Regions from separate parts of the Mediterraneibacter flintii genome, predicted to be linked through region 1. Evidence: predicted binding sites of a transcription regulator. Region 1 holds the regulator's gene; each other region holds the start of a gene.
What was found. The regulator NrdR, encoded in region 1, represses ribonucleotide reductase genes. The targets are predictions, from matches to a motif close to CACAANATNTTGTG.
Positions count from the first base shown of each region.

Region 2: the regulator NrdR is predicted to act here: its motif matches at 2,118-2,131, upstream of nrdD (anaerobic ribonucleoside-triphosphate reductase).
Region 3: the regulator NrdR is predicted to act here: its motif matches at 1,762-1,775, upstream of ACZ5C4_RS11500 (ribonucleoside-diphosphate reductase subunit alpha).

Region 1 is NZ_AP031405.1:2,959,482-2,963,671, forward strand. Features, by position in the region: gene ACZ5C4_RS14220 (ABC transporter substrate-binding protein) at 1-1,082, opposite strand, end outside; gene nrdR (transcriptional regulator NrdR) at 1,248-1,697, shown strand; gene ACZ5C4_RS14230 (alpha/beta hydrolase) at 1,761-2,660, opposite strand; gene ACZ5C4_RS14235 (LacI family DNA-binding transcriptional regulator) at 2,660-3,700, opposite strand; gene ACZ5C4_RS14240 (polysaccharide deacetylase family protein) at 3,722-4,190, opposite strand, start outside.
Region 2 is NZ_AP031405.1:1,746,335-1,750,524, reverse strand. Features, by position in the region: gene nrdD (anaerobic ribonucleoside-triphosphate reductase) at 1-2,090, opposite strand, end outside; gene ACZ5C4_RS08225 (aminotransferase class I/II-fold pyridoxal phosphate-dependent enzyme) at 2,243-3,424, opposite strand; gene ACZ5C4_RS08220 (dihydroorotate dehydrogenase) at 3,584-4,190, opposite strand, start outside.
Region 3 is NZ_AP031405.1:2,424,260-2,428,449, forward strand. Features, by position in the region: gene ACZ5C4_RS11500 (ribonucleoside-diphosphate reductase subunit alpha) at 1-1,675, opposite strand, end outside; gene ytvI (sporulation integral membrane protein YtvI) at 1,881-3,026, opposite strand; gene yihA (ribosome biogenesis GTP-binding protein YihA/YsxC) at 3,016-3,630, opposite strand; gene lon (endopeptidase La) at 3,640-4,190, opposite strand, start outside.

The DNA.
Region 1 (4,190 bases):
ATTTCTAAATCAAATCCATCCGGATACCCTGCTTCTTTTAACAGTTCTTTCGCCTTCTCGTAGTCCTGCTCATAATAGTTTGTATAGGATTCATCAAAATATTTCTTCAATCCCGGATACATGCTTGTCCCTACACGCACCCCTTTTCCGTCTGCTATCATCGCCATAATCTCATCTGGATTGACAGCATAGCACAACGCCTGACGCACCTTCTCATTATTTAACGGCTCTGCGTCATTATTCAGGTACAATGCCTGTACCAGGTTCATTGTGCCTTCCTCAATATGAAATCCTTCTGTAAGCTCGGCTGCCTGTGCAGATGTCAGACGCATATACATATCAATTGAGCCACCCTTTAAATTCGTGACTACCATATCTGCGTCTGCCACAATCTTAAATTCGACTTCATCCAGATGTGCCTTCTCTCCCCAATAGCTCTCATTTTTCTTTAAAACAATATTTTCCTGCGGGGAACGGGACTCAAATACAAACGGCCCTGTGCCCACCGGAGCTGTCTCCAGTTCTTCGTAACCTTCAGGAATAATTGCGGTCGTCATATAGGCAAGAAATTCCGTATTCGGCTCTGTCAGACGTATCTCTATTGTTTTCTCATCCAGGATATTGACGCTCTCAATAATAGAATACGCCGATACAAACGGTTCTCCGTCTGACGTATCGGCGCATCTGTCAATTGAATATTTTACATCTTCTGCCGTAACGTCCTTCCCATTGTGGAACTTAACCCCATCACGCAAAGTAAAGGTATATACTTTTGCATCTTCTGAAATTTCATAACTGCTCGCTACGGCTTCTACTAAATTTCCATCCTTGTCTGGCTTCACCAGACCTTCATAAATGTTAAACAAAACCTCTTTTGTTCCTGCCGCAACTGCTTTGTGTGGGTCAAGACTGTCCAAATCCTGGGAAATACCAACACGGATACTTCCACCTTCGACCGGTTTTCCTGAAAGTTCATTTTCGGTTGCAGACGCTGTTTGATTCTTATCACCTGAACACCCGTTCAGTGCAACAGACAAAACAACTGTCAACACCAAAAGAATCGCTGTACCTCTTCTTTTCATGTCTGTCTCCTCCTTCAAATAACCTTCATTATTAAATTGTCGAACTCATTGTAAGGGATTTTTCTATATTTTGCAAGTGTTTCCTTTGCAAAAAGCAAAGGGATTGTGTATACTGAAGTCAGAATGTAAGTAACACCAGAAATAGCAAGAAAGGCAGGTTCTCATATGAAGTGTCCATATTGTGGTCATCCAGATACAAGAGTCATTGATTCCAGGCCGGCAGAAGATAAAAATTCTATCCGCAGGAGGCGTTCCTGCGATGAATGTGGCAAACGATTTACCACATATGAAAAGGTAGAGACGATTCCCTTGATTGTAATAAAAAAGGACAACAATCGGGAACAATATAACCGTTCCAAAATTGAGCATGGTATTTTAAGCGCGTGCTATAAGCGCCCTGTCTCAGCGGTTGAGATCCAGAAGACAATCGACTCCGTTGAACTGGAGATCTTCAACCGAGAAGAAAAAGAAATTCCAAGCAGCCTCATCGGAGAGATTGTAATGGATAAATTAAAAGCGCTGGATCCTGTCGCTTATGTAAGATTCGCTTCTGTTTACCGAGAATTCAAGGACGTCAATACCTTTATGGATGAGCTGAAAAAATTTCTTCAATAGAAAAAATGTACTCTGTTAAAAAAGTGAGAGAAAGCGGAATACATTGTTCCGCTTTCTCTCACCTTATGCTCTTTCTTGTATTTTGGACTGGATCCAGTCACAGATCTTGTCCGTATGCTTTACGGCAAGTTTTCTTTGTATTCCCCTGTTTTGCCATTTTGTCTTCAGATCTATATAAGCATAGTTAAAATGATTTTCTATAAATCCATGCAGAGCATCTCTTTCATAGCAGAATTCCACATATGTCCCCGCCTTTCTCAGCAATTTTCCATAGCTTTTTCCACCTTGATTCAGATTATCTCTGCCACATAACAGCAAATATGTATCCGGCATACCTTCCAGCATTTCTACTTTCATTAACTCTGGTGATACCATCGGTTTTTTTAAATTCTGCTCTTCCGTATAATAATAGGCAAATGTGTCCATAAGCTTTCCTTTTACAGAGAGACGGATCCTCTGTCTTTCTTTCGACTTCCTATAGACATCCATATATGGATAGTCCAGAATCTGACTTCCAATAGCATGTACACCACTTTGTTTGTCCATAAATGCAGCCCCTGCTGCCAGATTTGCCCCCGCACTGTGTCCCCATATAAGCACATGTCCCTGTTTCAGTCCATACTCCTTATATACGTGTTTCACACATGCAAAGACATCCTCCACACCTGTTGGATATTTATATTGCGGAGCTCTCCGGTAGTCACACGCAACAACCGGAATTTTCAAACGCTCATGGATATAGGCACATAAATCATCATCATCTCGGGCCGTATTATACATAAAACCACCGCCATGTACTTCTACAATCACATAGTCCCTGCGAGTACTCTTCTTATCATAATATAAGGCCTCAAAGCCGCACTCTCCTGGAAATGCTCTGACTTCCCCACGAAGCTTGCGCTGCCCTCTTTTTTGCATATACTCCTGGCTTTGAACGATCTGCTTCATCGTATAATACTTCATCACATTCTTCCTCTCCTGCCAATCTGCCGCGTAGTCTGCCGGACGATTATCTCTCCTTCGAAAATCTTTTTGGTTTTTTCTTTCGCGCCCTTTCTTATCTGTTCTATCAGCATTTCCGCTGCTATTTTCCCCATCTCTCTCGTAGGCTGGGCAATGGTAGTCAGAGCCGGACAAGTCAACTCTCCCAATGAAATATTGTCATACCCAATCACACTGATGTCTTCCGGCACATGTATCCCTGTATTGCACAGCGCAGTCACACAGCCAATCGCTAATAAATCTATCGCCGTCATAAGTGCATCCGGCCGTTCCCCTTTAAGAGACGCAAAATACGTTCCCGCCTGAATTCCTGCTTTCATATAATCCGTATTCTGTTCTGCAGGACACTGATAAACAAACTGAGGCAAATAGGGCAGGCCGCACTCTTTCAGCCCATCTTTAAACCCTTCAAAACGTGACTCTGTCGCCTGGATACTATCCATATTACGAATATATCCAATCTTTTTACAGCCTGTCTTTTTCAGAAAATGTACCCCTTGCATCGTAGATAAATATCCGTCCGTATATACGCAGGATACATTTTCTTTTTTCCCTATTACTTCATCCATGAAGATAATAGGAATCTCCTCTGAAATCTGCTTTAAATAACGCATCATAGCAGGCTTCACACCGTATGTATTATATATAATTCCATCTATATTGCGCTTCAGAAGTTCATTTACATATTCCTTTTCCGATATGGCGTTTCCTGTATTGCAGACCATTACCATATAGCCCTCACGCACAGCCATATCTTCTACTCCGTTGAACATCTCTCCATAAAACATATTCGTATATTCTGGCACGAGAAAAGCAATTGTTTTCGTCTGCCCTGTCCGAATTCCTTTTGCAAAATAACTCGGCGAATACTGAAGCTGGGCGATTGCATCTTCCACCGCCCTTTTTGTCTCCGGCTTCACTCTGGGATCCCCATTTATCACTCTGGAAACTGTTGATTTAGAGACATGTGCTATTTTAGCCACATCAAAAATCGTTGCCATGCCGTTCCTCCGTTTTATTTACTATGGCTCTATTATAGCAGTCCCGCCACTTTTAATGCAATATATTTTACAGTCTATCAAAAGCCATACGTCCTGCCATGACGGATTATAAATATAGTCTCCGGTAGACGAATAAACCAGGCTGTTCACTGCTTTTATATAGCTGCATATCTCTCCGTTTGTGGCATACCAAACGTCTGCTTTTCCTGACGCGTTTCTTAAAAATTGTTCTATCATTCCCCATTGTTCATATGCGTCAAACTCATAAGCATGCCCCCACAAATAAAACAACATTAATGCATTATAATCCTCATTGCTTACTGGCTGTAAAAATTTCTCCAGTAGTTCAAATACACATGTTTCTGTGTGATGACAGGTAGGATTCCATTCCAAGAAATCTTCAGGCAGGAAAAAGGAGCCTGTACTTTGTATCGTCCTGGCATATGTGATTCCACAATTTTTCGCAGCATCTTTTACTCTCTGATTGTAT
Region 2 (4,190 bases), 1.2 Mb from region 1:
ATTTTAGCATCATTCAGACGGGTGTCTCCTTTTACCCTTGAGTAAGAGAGATACCCATTCATTCTGTCGATTTTTGTCAGGTTCTTACTGCCGCACTTTGGACACACATCCATATCTAATTCCTCGTGCCCACAGTCGTCACAGTAAGCGAGAGAAAGATTCACTCCTTCATAGTATCCCTTTGCCATCGCTCTCCTGACTAAAGATTTTACCGCTTCTTTATTATAGCTGATTGGATATTTCACATACTGAATTTTCCCGCCGTTGCTTAAATTCCAGAAACGTCCCTCCAAATCCTGCTTTTCAATCGGGGTGATGTCCTCCGACACATGACAATGGAAACTGTTGCTTACATATTCCCTGTCTGAAACATTCTCTATAATGCCGTATTTCTTGCGGAACTGCTGCACCTGCACGCCACATAGATTCTCTGCAGGTGTTCCGTAGATCGCATACAAATGTCCGTCCTCTTTTTTAAATATATCGATCTGATCGTTGATATACTGCAGTGTGTCCAATGCAAACTGCCCGTCCTCAACAAGCGATTTCTTATTATACAGCTGCTGGAGCTCATTTAACGCTGTTATGCCAAAGGAAGCTGTGGCAGATTTCAAAAGTGGTTTGATTTTGTCATACAGACCCAAATTTCCACCATAGAAACCTCCCTCACAATAGGCAAGTGGATTCGTCGACGCCTTCATCTCACCGAGATAATCATAGGTTCTCTGATGCAGCTTTCGTATCAAATTTAGATAATAATCCAATACTTCATAAAATGGTTTGCTCTCCTGCATAGACTTTGCATAGATCATTGGAAGATGCAGACTGATAGCGCCGATATTGAATCTCCCCACAAAAATCGGAACATCCTGTTCATCTGCCGGCTCCATCCCGCCTCTTTCATACCATGGAGACAAAAAAGCACGACATCCCATCGGGCTGATAATTTTCCCATACTTCTTATACATGCTCGGCACGTAGCCTTCCCCAGTCAGGCTCAGCCAATCCGGGTACATTGTTTTCCTGGAGCACTCAATGCCTGCCTCAAATACGTCCTCCAGAGGCTTTCCCGGCCCATGCAGATTTTCGTCATACAAAAATACAATCTTGGGAAACAGCACCGGTTTTTTATGTCCTTCTTTCCCCTGTCCTTTTCTGCGTACCTCCAGCATCTTAATGGTAGCCAGCTTCCCGTATTTGCTTGTCCTTGTTCCGGCAGTCACTGTGATGAACGGGTAATCTCCGCGGCTGGAGGAAACAGAATTGAACTTATATTCCCATCCCTGGAAGCCTTGCTCCATTTCTTTTTCCAGATCTGCCCAAGCAACCTCTTGTACCTTTTCTTCCTCAAGCCCCAGATTTCTATACTTTTCTATCAGGCGTCTATGGGATTTTTCTGCATAAGGCTCTAATATCTCATCTACGCTCGGCACAGTAAACCCGCCGTACTGCTGACTTGCAGCGCTTAACACAATATCACCGATCACATCAAATGCAGTGTCCAGCGTCTTCGGCTCATTATACCAGAGATTTCCCATCTCAAACCCGCCGTTTAAAACATTCTTCACATCAAACAGACAGCAGTTCATCGTGTCACGCCGCGCCGACATATCATGGATATAAATATACCCTTCGCGGATAGCCTGAATTTCCTCAACTGTCAAGAAAAATTTTTTATACAGCTCTTTGTTTAGTTCATTGAAAATCAGACTCCGTTTTGTAGATACGAGCGCACTGTCCGTATTGCTGTTTTCTTTGTCTCCGATATACATGATAGACTGGCTTTTCTTATATACTTCGTCCAGCATCTGCACGAAGTCCTGCTTGTAATTCCGATAATCTCTGTAGCTTTTCGCAACCACTGGATTTACCTTTTCTAAAGCCCCTTCCACCACATTGTGCATTTCTGCAATCGGAATTTCTGTAATATGCATACATTTTACTTTTTCTTCTACAAATTTACAGATATAGTCCAGTTCTTCGTCTGTAAATTTAATCAAAGCGCGATATGCCGATTTATTCACGGCAACAACGACTTTCTGTACATTAAAGTCCTCCTTTGTACCGTCTTTTTTGATCACCTTAATCATTCTGTCTGCTCCCTCCCTGCCTATTTTTACCATATTTTGTGTTTTATTACTATTTTCATACCCTATATAGTATATCAGTACTATCCATACTACCACCCTGTCCATCTACAGTCAACTTGGAATGTTCCACAAAAATATTTCCTGCTTCTTCCTTATTTTTTGTCTAAAAATATTTTTGATTCCTCTAGTTTTTTTATGATTTCCTTTATCATTATGCTATCTGCCACCAGCGCCATGCGGACATACCCTTCGCCGCCTCTGCCAAATGCACTTCCAGGCGTCACAATAACGCCTGTTTTCTCCATCAAATCCATGCAGAAATCAAAAGAGGTCTCATAATTGTCTGGAATTTTTGCCCATACAAACATTGTTCCCTGGCTGTCCGGCACATTCCATCCAATCTTTCTAAGCCCACTGCACAACATATGATTTCGTTCCTCATATTTTTTTCTTTGCTCTTCAATAAAACCATCTGGCCCCGTCAGCGCTGCTATAGCAGCATACTGTACAGGAAGGAAGATTCCGTAATCAATCTGCGATCGAAAAATCTTCAGTTTCTGTATTATTTCACTGTTTCCAACTAAAAAGGAGATTCGCGCACCTGTAAGGTTATATGATTTGGACAGAGAATAAAACTCAACACCTACGTCCTTTGCCCCGTCAAAGGCAAGGAAAGAGCTTCCTCTTTTATCTGTAAATATAATGTCAGAATACGCGTTGTCATGGAGAATAACAATCTCGTTTTCTTTCGCAAACGCAATCAGCTCTCTGTAAAATGCATCCGGCGCGCACACGCATACCGGATTGAGTGGATAAGACACAATCATATATTTCGCCCGTCTGCGCACCTCTTCTGGAATTTTGGAAAGCTGAGGCAGATACCCGTTCTTTTCCTCTATAGGATAAGTCTCCACCTTGGCTCCTGCCATAACTCCACTCATCTCAAACAGCGGATAGCCCGGATCCGGCACCAAGACCGTATCTGACGGATTACACAGAACCATGCCGATATGTGCCATTCCTTCTTGTGTGCCGTAAACCGATGTAATTTCTTCTTTTTCTAGTTCTACCCCAAAGCGGTGCCTGTAACGATACTGTACTGCTTCAATCAGCTCCGGCAGATCGGCGAGCGCATATTTATAGTTTTCTGGATTCTCACACGCCTTTTTCATCGCTTCCATCACGTGTGCAGCCGGAGCAAAATCCGGTGTTCCTACCGATAGATTAAATACCTGTTTTCCCCGCCCTATCAGTTCCTTCTTCTTTTCATTTAACACCGCAAATATTCCTGTTTCAAACTGGTTTACCTTATCGGAAAATTCAATTTTCTTCATCTGTTCCTCCTTAATAAATAGACTGCATCTTCAAACCTTTTATGTCCTTGCCTGCTATATCTTTTCTCTGGAATAATAAAACAAGCGGAAACAGTGTAACCTGCTGCCGCTTATTTAGCATACCATATTTTATATCTAAGTACAAACTTCCTGTCTTTCCTACAGAATTCCCCGTATCTCATTTAGCGAGTCTAAGTGGTTATCCTCCATATATTTTTCCATTCCGGCGATAATATCCAGAGAAATATCCGGTTTCATAAATGTGGCAGTTCCCACCTGTACAACCTGTGCCCCTGCCATAATAAATGCAATTGCATCCTGCCATGTCGTAATACCGCCCATCCCCATAACCGGTATTTTCACCGCTTTGCACACCTGATGTACCATACGCAGAGCGATCGGCCTGATCGCCGGACCAGACAGTCCCGCATATCCATTTTGAAATACCATTGCTTTCTTATCTATATCCACTGCCATCGCAAGAAACGTGTTGACAAGGGAAACTCCATCTGCTCCTTCCTCCTCGCACATTTTTGCCAGAGCTACAATATCCTCCGCATTGGGAGAAAGTTTTACTACCAGCTTGTGTTTGCTGATTTTCCTCACCTCGCGCACAAGCTCTCTGGCCGCCTCTGTCTTGACCCCAAAATTCATACCGCCCTCTTTTACATTGGGACAGGAAATATTTAATTCCAGAATATCTATGTTTACATCATTCAGGCGTTCTGCTCCGCAAAAATAATCCTCTTTCGAGTGTCCTCCCATA
Region 3 (4,190 bases), 540 kb from region 1:
CCACAAACGCAAGGTGTTCCTTTGATTCCCATTTTATCTGATTCTTTGCCAACATATGATGGTATCCGCTTACCCCAAGCCCTATTGCCCTGTAATTTCTGTTTGTAATTTCAGCATAAGGAATAGGGTAGAAATTCAGATCGATTACATTGTCCAGCGCTCTCACCGCTGTACGCACTACCTCCCTGATATATTCTAAATTGTGGACAGGAAGGCGTCCCAGCGTCAATGAGGCGAGATTACAAACAACAAAATCTCCTGCCTTCGTTGTCTGCACCACAACTGTGTCTCCCTCTTCTGTCTGTATTTTCGAATCTATATCAGAAATACCAGACATATTCTGTGCGATTTCTGTACACAGGTTCGAACAGTATATCATTCCTCTATGCGGATTCGGATTGGCGCGGTTTACTATATCCCGATTAAATACAAACGGCGTTCCTGTCTCTGCTGCCGATTTGATAATCAGGCGCACAATATCCTTCAGCCGGATTGTTCTTTTTGTGATCCGCGTATCCTGCACACAGTCCCAGTATTTTTCTTCCCATTCCTCCCCATAATAATCTTCCAGACAGTATCCTTTTACTAAAGAAATGTCATGCGGGCACATCAGATACCAGTCCTGATCCAGATTCTCCTTTGCCAGCCTCCAGAAAAGGTCAGGATAGCACACTGCCGGAAATACATCATGGGCTTTTAGTCTCTCGTCTCCATTATTCGTCCGTATTTGTAAAAACTCCGGCAGATCCCTGTGCCATGCATCTAAATAGACGGCGGCTGCTCCGGATCGTACTCCAAGCTGATCTACCGCAACCGCTGTGTCATTTACAATACGTATCCACCGTATCACGCCGCCTGCCGCACCCTCAAAGCCGCGGATAGAACTGCCTGCCGCACGCACCTTGCCAAAGTACAGCCCCATCCCGCCTCCATATTTGCTTACCTGTGCGAAATTATCTATCGAACGAAAGATTCCCTTTAGGCTGTCCGGCACCACATCAATAAAGCAGGAACTAAGCTGCTGGAAAGGCTTTCTCGCGTTTGACAGTGTAGGCGTAGCCATTGTCACCTCCATTTTGGAAAAAATATCATAAAAACGTTTCACCCAACTCATCCGCTTCTTCTTTTCCCTCATGGCAAGATGCAGAGCAATCCCTAAGAACATTTCCTGCGGGCTTTCCAGAGGTACATGCTGGTGTGTCGATACAACATACCTTTTTAAAAGCAGCTCCAAACCGGAAAATGTAAATAATTTATCTCTTTCTTGCACAATATAGGTCTGTGCTGTAAGAAGCTCTTCGCTGCTGTATGCCTCCAGAATATAGCTGCCGTAAAGCCCCTGCCGGACGAGATAACAAACTTTTTCATAAAAATTGTGAATACCTCGTTTTGTTTCTTCCTCTTTCAGATTGCAGTAAAACTGAAACGCAAGCAGCCTTCCGGCAATTTTTTCCCACTCCGGCGCCTCCTGACTTGTCAGCTCTGTGGCCGCTTTTATAAGCATCTTCAGACGTTCTTTTTCTTGCATTCCCGGCTTTAAAAATCCACTGCACCGTTCTTCTAATACATGTAAAGAATATATATCTCCCGGAAAATCTTGCTTGATTCCCTCCAGCACTTCTGCAATTCCCTCTATATTTAATTCTCTTCCCCATTCATTTATACAATCTGCCATGGACGTCCTCCTGATTTTTTATTACAGCCTAAAAATAAGATATACAGCGATTATATACTAGAATTAGATTATTTTCAACATAGACATACAATATATTGTGTGTTTTTTCTTTTTCCATACAAAATATGACTATTCCGAATAAAAATTCAGCCCTGGAACCATATTTTAAAAATATGGTTCCAAAGCTGATATGCTATCCTTCCTCTCATTTTTTTTGTTCTGAATCTTTTCTCTCCTCACGGAGTCCTAGAATTCCTTCTACCAGAATTTTCACGTCATCAAAAATATAATCAAATGCACCTGCCTGGCACATATTGATAAGAATCATTCCAATCGGCACCGCCAGAATCATACCGATTACACTGCTGATTCTGTATCCGATATACAGCAAAAATAAGGTGACAAGAGGGTTTAATCCCATACTATCTCCCACTAGCTTTGGCTGTAGAAGCTGTCTCACAAGCTGGGTAACGACATAGAATATAACCAGTATCACCGTCGATTTATAATCTCCCATAAAGAATTTATACACTGCCCAGGGAATCATCGCTGTTCCCGTTCCAAAAAATGGAAGAAAATCCAGAAATGCAATTAAAAATGCCACAAGCACAAAATAATTGACCCCCAGAATTGCAAATCCTATCAGCAGTATCACAAAAACTACTGCCATAATCTTAAACTGTGCTTTAAAATAGCCTCCTACAGCATAGCGCAGATTATCCATTACAAGTGACATTCTTTTTGTCACTGATTCAGGAGAAACCTTCTTAAGCCATTGAATTACTTCTTCTCTCTGCACAGTAAAAAAATATGCCGACATCACCGCCACAATAAATGCAATCAAATAAGAAGGCACTTTTTTAGCAAAATTTCCTGCCGCTGTCACAGTCGGCTCACTGACCTTAGAGACTAAGTTTCCCATATACTGGTCGAGATTCGCTGCCATAGCATTCCAGCCGTTTTGTATCCCTTCCGGCAACTTTTCAAACACGCCGGACAAAGTACCTCCAATCTGTTTCAACCCACTTTCTAACTGTGCATACATCTCCGGAAAATTTTTGGCCAGATCTCCAATTTCACTTACCAGACGGCTGATACAAAAATACAGGACAAGCACAATTACTGCAAGCACCAATACAACTATAAGGGCGGAGCCTAATTTTTTTACGATCTTTAATCTTCTCTCCAGCCAATTTACAAGCGGCGCCGCGATTGCAGATATAATCCAGCCTATCACAAAAGGCATTAGAACCCCAATTGCTTTTATCCCGATAATTACAAATGCTGCTGTTGCCAGCAGGCTAAAAACCAAGCTTACTGCAACCTGCCAGTACGGGCGTCTACTTTCCATCCATCTCCACCTCTGCCTTACCTAAATATTCTGTCTCGATCAGTTCCCATATTTCTTCCCTTCCCTGTTTCGTCACAGAAGAAAATGGAATCACCTTTGTCCCTGGTATCAGCGAAAGCCCCTCTTTTACCATCCTTATATGTTTCATAACCTGACTCTTTTTCAGTTTGTCCAGCTTTGTAGCTATAATAATCGGAGCAAAGCCCTGCTCTACAATCCACTGATACATCATTTTGTCATTTGCGGACGGCTCGTGGCGGATATCAATCAAAAGAAATACCGCCATCAGCTGTTTCGCTTCATGCAGATACCGTTCTATCAGTTTTCCCCACTGCCTTTTCTCTTCCTCGGAAACTTTGGCATATCCATATCCCGGCAAATCCACCAGATATACTTCTTCATTGATATTATAAAAATTAATCGTCTGGGTTTTGCCCGGAGTAGCCGAAGTTCTGGCATAAGACTTCCGGTTCATCAAGGCATTAATAAGAGAAGATTTTCCTACGTTCGACTTTCCCGCGAAGGCTATTTCCGGTTTCTTGTTTTCTGGAAGCTTACTTGTAATTCCACAGACCGTCTCCAGATTTATATTTCTAATTACCATGACATCTCCCTATTCTTTTTTCTCTTTTCCTGCGTGCTCCGCTATAAGCGCCTTATCTAAGACCTCGTCCATATTTTCTACTGGTATAATTTGAAGCCCCTTTGTGATCTCCGCAGACAGCTCCTCTATATCTGCCTTGTTTTCCTTCGGAATGAGAACCGTCTTAATTCCCGCATTTTTTGCCGCCAGTAGTTTTTCTTTCAATCCTCCGATCGCAAGCACCCTTCCTCTTAAGGTTACTTCTCCTGTCATTGCCAAATCCGCCCACACTTTTCTTCCGGTAATGGCAGAAATCATAGCTGTCGCCATCGTTATCCCAGCAGAAGGGCCATCTTTAGGAACCGCCCCTTCTGGGATATGTACATGAATATCATGCTTCTCAAAGAAATCCTCTGCAATTTCATACCTCCGGCTAACAGAACGGATATAGCTGATTCCTGTCTGCGCAGACTCCTTCATTACGTCCCCCAGCTGCCCTGTCAGCATAATCTCTCCGCTTCCTGGCATTATATTTACTTCGATCTGCAATGTATCCCCGCCTACGCTTGTCCACGCAAGGC